One region of the Lysinibacillus sp. BNK-21 genome, then DNA from elsewhere that is predicted to be linked to it. Evidence: a T-box and tRNA genes for the amino acid it is inferred to sense, from the RefSeq annotation. Region 1 holds a T-box; the other regions hold tRNA genes.
The links. A T-box is a leader RNA that pairs with one kind of tRNA and senses whether it is charged. The one in region 1 lies ahead of trpS (tryptophan--tRNA ligase), so its partner is inferred to be a tRNA-Trp.

Region 1 (2,232 bases):
GATCCTCTCTGTAGGGAATCTCATATTGTATTTAAATTACCGCACACTAGGTTATTCATGGAAGGTTGTTTTCAAATTTATTTTTCAAACAACAGAATTTTATATGGCGGTAGGAGCCTGTATCATCATCTGCGCAGTTGTGCTTGATTTGGGCTTTGATCGATCCTCAGACAAGCCGTAAGTTTAGCGACGTGCGCGACCAAGACCCATAGCATCTTCCATACGTTTTAATGTAGCACTAGCAATCGCATTCGCCTTTTCAGCACCTTCATCTAGAATGACATCTAATTCTGATGATTCTACTAGATGATAGAATTTCTCTTGAATAGGTGTTAGGTGTTCAATTACTGCTGTTGCTACACCCTGCTTGAATCCACCATAACCAATTCCCTCATATTTTTTGACTAAATCTTTAACGGCTACCCCTGAAATAGCTGATTCGATTGTCAATAAATTTGAAACACCTGGTTTATTTTCCACATCAAATGCAACGATGCCGTCAGAGTCAGTTACAGCTGATTTAATTTTTTTCTCAATGTCTTTCGCAGTATCTAATAAGCGAATTGTCGCTTTCGTATTTGGATCTGATTTACTCATTTTCTTTGTTGGCTCTTGTAAGGATTTAATGCGTGCGCCAGCTTTAGGTAATTGAATTTCAGGAATTGTTAAAACATCGCCAAAGCGTTTGTTAAAGCGTTCTGCAAGGTCACGAGTTAGCTCAATATGCTGCTTCTGATCATCGCCGACAGGGACAATATTTGTGTTATAAAGTAGAATGTCTGCAGCCATTAGCGGTGGATATGTTAAAAGAGCAGCAGATACGCTTTCCTTACCATGTGATTTATCTTTGAATTGTGTCATACGTTCTAGCTCACCGATAGACGCAACACATTGTAACATCCATCCTGCCTGAGCATGCGCTGGCACCTCTGATTGAATAAATAATGTCGATTTTTTAGGGTCAATGCCAGTAGCAATGTAGGTAGCAGCAAGCTTACGAATACTTTCTCGTAATTCTTTAGGATCTTGTGCAACAGTGATGGCATGTTGATCAACGATACAATAAATAGCGTTTCCTTCATCTTGTAGTGCCGGGAACTGCTTGAATGCTCCTAAATAGTTCCCTAATGTTACGATACCTGTAGGCTGTACGCCAGAAAAAATAGTTGTCATTAAAAAATTCCTCCTCGAATTCAATTGCTGTAACTTGTGTCACAGCGTTGTCTTCACCTTTCAACTTGGTGATGAAGACAAAAAAACATCATGCGTCCTCATTAGATTTTTTCTAATGAAGGGACGAATGATGTTTGAATCCGCGGTACCACCCAGCTTGCCTAAAAAGGCCACTCAGCTTCGTAACGTGAAGGGACGAGCTTTGCTAATAGCTTCAAGTAGCGTTCACAAAGCTAACTCGGAAGTCCATTCCACATGCATCCACGATCTGTTTACAGCAACCACAGACTCTCTATACGTGAATTAGCATATGTACTACTCTTCGTCAGCGTTTTTCTCAATTTAAATTGTTCAAATTGATTTGATTGCAAAGAATTATATTATAAAGATTCCTTTGTGTAAAGTCAGACTTTTGACGGTGTTTTTTTTCTAGAAAAAATTATATGCTTTTTTTGTTATGTAATTTTGTTATAAATTTATAATTTTTTATTAAAAAATTGTTTGGATGTACACATGGGATTGACAATTTTCTCGATTATTTTTCTTAAATGAGAACAACTGAGATATCTGTTTAGATGTTTAAAATGCTTTAAAAATGGGAATGGTAGTAGTAGCACATAAGTTTGAAGAAAATACATCATATTTGAAAGCTGTATGAATAGACAGAATATTTATGGATAGGTTCAGATTTTTTTATTGGAACTATATTCAAATACAGCTGAGTACTGTATAATGGTACTGTGTATTTTACATTACATTAATTCTAATTTAACACATTGGTTCTGGTTTATAGATAATGATTTTTAAATGAAAGGATGTGTCAGAATGATCGTAACCCTATTTACATCACCAAGTTGTACCTCTTGTCGTAAAGCAAAAGCTTGGTTAGAGGAGCACGAAATTCCATATACAGAACGTAATATATTTTCTGAACCGCTTAGCATAAGTGAAATAAAAAAAATTTTACGAATGACAGAAGATGGAACTGATGAAATCATTTCCACTCGTTCTAAAATATTCCAAAAATTAAATGTGGATGTTGAAAGCTTACCATTACAA
Region 2 (2,232 bases), 530 kb from region 1:
GACGGGGAGGTTTGGCACCTCGATGTCGGCTCATCGCATCCTGGGGCTGTAGTCGGTCCCAAGGGTTGGGCTGTTCGCCCATTAAAGCGGTACGCGAGCTGGGTTCAGAACGTCGTGAGACAGTTCGGTCCCTATCCGTCGTGGGCGTAGGAAATTTGAGAGGAGCTGTCCTTAGTACGAGAGGACCGGGATGGACACACCGCTGGTGTACCAGTTGTCTTGCCAAAGGCATCGCTGGGTAGCTATGTGTGGACGGGATAAGTGCTGAAAGCATCTAAGCATGAAGCCCCCCTCAAGATGAGATTTCCCATTACGCAAGTAAGTAAGATCCCTCAAAGACGATGAGGTAGATAGGTTCGAGGTGGAAGTGTGGTGACACATGGAGCTGACGAATACTAATCGATCGAGGACTTAACCAAAAAAGTTTGAAACTTTCAATGTATCGTTTATCTAGTTTTGAAAGAATAAGTCTTTCAGCTGAATAAGTGAAGTGATGATGGCAAAGAGGTCACACCCGTTCCCATACCGAACACGGAAGTTAAGCTCTTTAGCGCCGATGGTAGTTGGGGGCTTCCCCCTGTGAGAGTAGGACGTCGCTTCGCTTATTTTTTGTGGAGGATTAGCTCAGCTGGGAGAGCACCTGCCTTACAAGCAGGGGGTCGGCGGTTCGAGCCCGTCATCCTCCACCATTTTGGTCCCGTGGTGTAGCGGTTAACATGCCTGCCTGTCACGCAGGAGATCGCCGGTTCGATCCCGGTCGGGACCGCCATTATTATTGCCGGTGTAGCTCAGTTGGTAGAGCAACTGACTTGTAATCAGTAGGTCGTGGGTTCGACTCCTATCGCCGGCACCATTCCCTTGGAGGGGTAGCGAAGTGGCTAAACGCGGCGGACTGTAAATCCGCTCCTTAGGGTTCGGCGGTTCGAATCCGTCCCCCTCCACCATTTTAGGGGCATAGTTCAACGGTAGAATAGAGGTCTCCAAAACCTTTGGTGTGGGTTCGATTCCTACTGCCCCTGCCAGGTATTGAGGTACTCGTTCATAATACAGCTAATATAATCTATATAGTGGCGATTGTGGCGAAGTGGTTAACGCATCGGATTGTGGTTCCGACATTCGTGGGTTCGATTCCCATCAGTCGCCCCATTTTAAAATTGGGGTATAGCCAAGCGGTAAGGCAACGGATTTTGATTCCGTCATGCCTAGGTTCGAATCCTAGTACCCCAGCCATTTTTAATTTCACGAGCCATTAGCTCAGTTGGTAGAGCATCTGACTTTTAATCAGAGGGTCGAAGGTTCGAGTCCTTCATGGCTCATCATTTTTTAATTAACATGCGCCCGTAGCTCAATTGGATAGAGCGTCTGACTACGGATCAGAAGGTTATGGGTTCGACTCCTGTCGGGCGCGCCAATAAAATCATGTTTACGGAATGTAGCTCAGCTTGGTAGAGCACTTGGTTTGGGACCAAGGGGTCGTAGGTTCGAATCCTGTCATTCCGACCATCTTTCATGATAAATGGGGCCTTAGCTCAGCTGGGAGAGCGCCTGCCTTGCACGCAGGAGGTCAGCGGTTCGATCCCGCTAGGCTCCACCATTGTAATATTTTTGGAGGTATACCCAAGTCTGGCTGAAGGGATCGGTCTTGAAAACCGACAGGCGGGTAACACCGCGCGGGGGTTCGAATCCCTCTACCTCCTCCATTTTTCGGGTCAGTAGCTCAGTTGGTAGAGCATTAGATTGAAGCTCTAAGTGTCGGCGGTTCGATTCCGTCCTGACCCACCATTATTGCGGGTGTAGTTTAATGGTAAAACCTCAGCCTTCCAAGCTGATGTCGTGAGTTCGATTCTCATCACCCGCTCCAAAATGGGCCTATAGCTCAGCTGGTTAGAGCGCACGCCTGATAAGCGTGAGGTCGATGGTTCGAGTCCATTTAGGCCCATATTATTCCGAAGTAGCTCAGTTGGTAGTAGCACCTGACTGTTAATCAGGTTGTCGCAGGTTCGAGTCCTGCCTTCGGAGCCACGGCCCGTTGGTCAAGTGGTTAAGACACCGCCCTTTCACGGCGGTAACACGGGTTCGAATCCCGTACGGGTCATCAAGCATGTAGCACAGATGTGTGTTACATGCTTTTTTCTATTCTCCTGTTCTTTAAACGATAAAAGATAATGCAATAGCAGAAAAAGGCCTATTTGCAAGGTGAGGGACTGAATTTAATTCCCCTAGCATCTTACT
Region 3 (2,232 bases), 3.2 Mb from region 1:
GTAGTAGCACCTGACTGTTAATCAGGTTGTCGCAGGTTCGAGTCCTGCCTTCGGAGCCATTCTTGGAGAGTTGTCCGAGTGGCCGAAGGAGCACGATTGGAAATCGTGTAGGCGGTTAACACTGTCTCAAGGGTTCAAATCCCTTACTCTCCGCCAGCACTTTGATGTGTTCCAAACGATGGCCCCTTGGTCAAGTGGTTAAGACACCGCCCTTTCACGGCGGTAACACGGGTTCGAATCCCGTAGGGGTCACCAATTCAATACCCAGATGGAGGATTAGCTCAGCTGGGAGAGCATCTGCCTTACAAGCAGAGGGTCGGCGGTTCGAGCCCGTCATCCTCCACCATTATTTTAACAATATTATAGTATTATCGCGGGGTGGAGCAGTGGTAGCTCGTCGGGCTCATAACCCGAAGGTCGTTGGTTCAAATCCAGCCCCCGCAACCAAATGGTCCCGTGGTGTAGCGGTTAACATGCCTGCCTGTCACGCAGGAGATCGCCGGTTCGATCCCGGTCGGGACCGCCATTTATTTTAAAATATGGGTCAGTAGCTCAGTTGGTAGAGCATTAGATTGAAGCTCTAAGTGTCGGCGGTTCGATTCCGTCCTGACCCATCTTATTTTTTTGCCGGTTTAGCTCAGCAGGTAGAGCAACTGACTTGTAATCAGTAGGTCGTGGGTTCGATTCCTATAGCCGGCACCAGATATTCCCGGAGGGGTAGCGAAGTGGCTAAACGCGGCGGACTGTAAATCCGCTCCTTAGGGTTCGGCGGTTCGAATCCGTCCCCCTCCACCAGTTTTATTATTTTAGGGGCATAGTTCAACGGTAGAATAGAGGTCTCCAAAACCTTTGGTGTGGGTTCGATTCCTACTGCCCCTGCCAATTAATTTTATGGCGATTGTGGCGAAGTGGTTAACGCACCGGATTGTGGTTCCGGCATTCGTGGGTTCGATTCCCATCAGTCGCCCCATCTCATATAAAATTAATAAACATCATAATACAATGGCGATTGTGGCGAAGTGGTTAACGCACCGGATTGTGGTTCCGGCATTCGTGGGTTCGATTCCCATCAGTCGCCCCATTGTTGGGGTATAGCCAAGCGGTAAGGCAACGGATTTTGATTCCGTCATGCCTAGGTTCGAATCCTAGTACCCCAGCCATTTTTGCGGAAGTAGTTCAGTGGTAGAACACCACCTTGCCAAGGTGGGGGTCGCGAGTTCGAACCTCGTCTTCCGCTCCATGTATGACGGCGGCATAGCCAAGTGGTAAGGCACGGGTCTGCAACACCCTTATCACCGGTTCAAATCCGGTTGCCGCCTCCATATTTTAACTGTTAATCGGTTTATCCGATTTTTTTTATCTCCATTATGCCGGTGTGGCGGAATTGGCAGACGCGCACGACTCAAAATCGTGTTCCTTTGGAGTGTCGGTTCGACCCCGACCACCGGTATCATCAAATTAATAAAAATTAAGAAAGCTCATAAATCTTGATATAACAGGGTTTATGAGCTTTTTATATTAGGGGAATTGCAACAGGTTTAGAAAGAGAAGGATTCTTTTTGAAGAAAAGGTCAACGAGAATAAAAAAAGTATAGAAAATTCATTGGAAGAGAATAGTATGAGTTTTAACATAGAAGTTACTCATGGGTTTGAATCTCCAAAGGAATCATTAGAAACATAATTAAAACAAGAATGTTTATATTAGCATTCTTGTTTTTTTATGTGATAAAACATTGTGTGTCAGAACGTTCGCTATGATAGACTAAGCAGTTATGTTTATGTAAAACAGGTAAATTTGTTTTACAAATTTTACAGGGCTTTAGAGGGTAATAAATATCTTTACAATATTTTTCTATAAAGGTTGTGCCATTTTAGACGCCTGAAAAGAATAGGTTTATCCTATAGATTTTAGGTAAAAGACAAAGACATCTGTTTCAACATCAATAATTTTTTGAACTTTGGTGGAGAGAGAATATTTTCTTTTATACATTGATTTTTAGATTTCTATTTTTAAGATCTTTCATGGACCAATAAAACCCTACGAGTTGCATCTTCTAGTTGATTGAAAGTTAACAATCAACTAGAAGGTGCAGTTTTTATATATGTGTTGAGTGATGGACTTGATGTGGATGTAATCGATAGCACAAGAGTTGTCATTTTACTCCACTACATTTATATAATCATAAACGTAATGGAGTAAGTAGAAAAAATACGGTTATGTGGAAGAAAGAA

Region 2: it has a tRNA-Trp gene. The T-box ahead of trpS (tryptophan--tRNA ligase) is inferred to sense a tRNA for this amino acid. The anticodon was not compared.
Region 3: it has a tRNA-Trp gene. The T-box ahead of trpS (tryptophan--tRNA ligase) is inferred to sense a tRNA for this amino acid. The anticodon was not compared.

What each region holds. Positions count from the first base shown of each region.
Region 1 is NZ_JBLQTS010000001.1:3,747,925-3,750,156, reverse strand. It holds gene ACMGGO_RS19070 (hypothetical protein) at 1-181, shown strand, start outside; gene trpS (tryptophan--tRNA ligase) at 184-1,173, opposite strand; T-box leader at 1,290-1,511, opposite strand; gene spxA (transcriptional regulator SpxA) at 2,002-2,232, shown strand, end outside.
Region 2 is NZ_JBLQTS010000001.1:4,277,825-4,280,056, reverse strand. It holds rRNA gene ACMGGO_RS21540 (23S ribosomal RNA) at 1-419, shown strand, start outside; rRNA gene rrf (5S ribosomal RNA) at 487-602, shown strand; tRNA gene ACMGGO_RS21530 (tRNA-Val) at 614-689, shown strand; tRNA gene ACMGGO_RS21525 (tRNA-Asp) at 694-769, shown strand; tRNA gene ACMGGO_RS21520 (tRNA-Thr) at 778-853, shown strand; tRNA gene ACMGGO_RS21515 (tRNA-Tyr) at 861-944, shown strand; tRNA gene ACMGGO_RS21510 (tRNA-Trp) at 949-1,022, shown strand; tRNA gene ACMGGO_RS21505 (tRNA-His) at 1,071-1,146, shown strand; tRNA gene ACMGGO_RS21500 (tRNA-Gln) at 1,156-1,230, shown strand; tRNA gene ACMGGO_RS21495 (tRNA-Lys) at 1,244-1,316, shown strand; tRNA gene ACMGGO_RS21490 (tRNA-Arg) at 1,335-1,411, shown strand; tRNA gene ACMGGO_RS21485 (tRNA-Pro) at 1,427-1,503, shown strand; tRNA gene ACMGGO_RS21480 (tRNA-Ala) at 1,519-1,594, shown strand; tRNA gene ACMGGO_RS21475 (tRNA-Ser) at 1,608-1,700, shown strand; tRNA gene ACMGGO_RS21470 (tRNA-Phe) at 1,707-1,782, shown strand; tRNA gene ACMGGO_RS21465 (tRNA-Gly) at 1,788-1,861, shown strand; tRNA gene ACMGGO_RS21460 (tRNA-Ile) at 1,866-1,939, shown strand; tRNA gene ACMGGO_RS21455 (tRNA-Asn) at 1,946-2,022, shown strand; tRNA gene ACMGGO_RS21450 (tRNA-Glu) at 2,024-2,095, shown strand.
Region 3 is NZ_JBLQTS010000001.1:534,262-536,493, forward strand. It holds tRNA gene ACMGGO_RS02620 (tRNA-Asn) at 1-59, shown strand, start outside; tRNA gene ACMGGO_RS02625 (tRNA-Ser) at 65-156, shown strand; tRNA gene ACMGGO_RS02630 (tRNA-Glu) at 181-255, shown strand; tRNA gene ACMGGO_RS02635 (tRNA-Val) at 271-346, shown strand; tRNA gene ACMGGO_RS02640 (tRNA-Met) at 373-447, shown strand; tRNA gene ACMGGO_RS02645 (tRNA-Asp) at 451-526, shown strand; tRNA gene ACMGGO_RS02650 (tRNA-Phe) at 542-614, shown strand; tRNA gene ACMGGO_RS02655 (tRNA-Thr) at 627-702, shown strand; tRNA gene ACMGGO_RS02660 (tRNA-Tyr) at 712-795, shown strand; tRNA gene ACMGGO_RS02665 (tRNA-Trp) at 809-882, shown strand; tRNA gene ACMGGO_RS02670 (tRNA-His) at 895-970, shown strand; tRNA gene ACMGGO_RS02675 (tRNA-His) at 1,006-1,081, shown strand; tRNA gene ACMGGO_RS02680 (tRNA-Gln) at 1,086-1,160, shown strand; tRNA gene ACMGGO_RS02685 (tRNA-Gly) at 1,166-1,240, shown strand; tRNA gene ACMGGO_RS02690 (tRNA-Cys) at 1,249-1,322, shown strand; tRNA gene ACMGGO_RS02695 (tRNA-Leu) at 1,370-1,450, shown strand.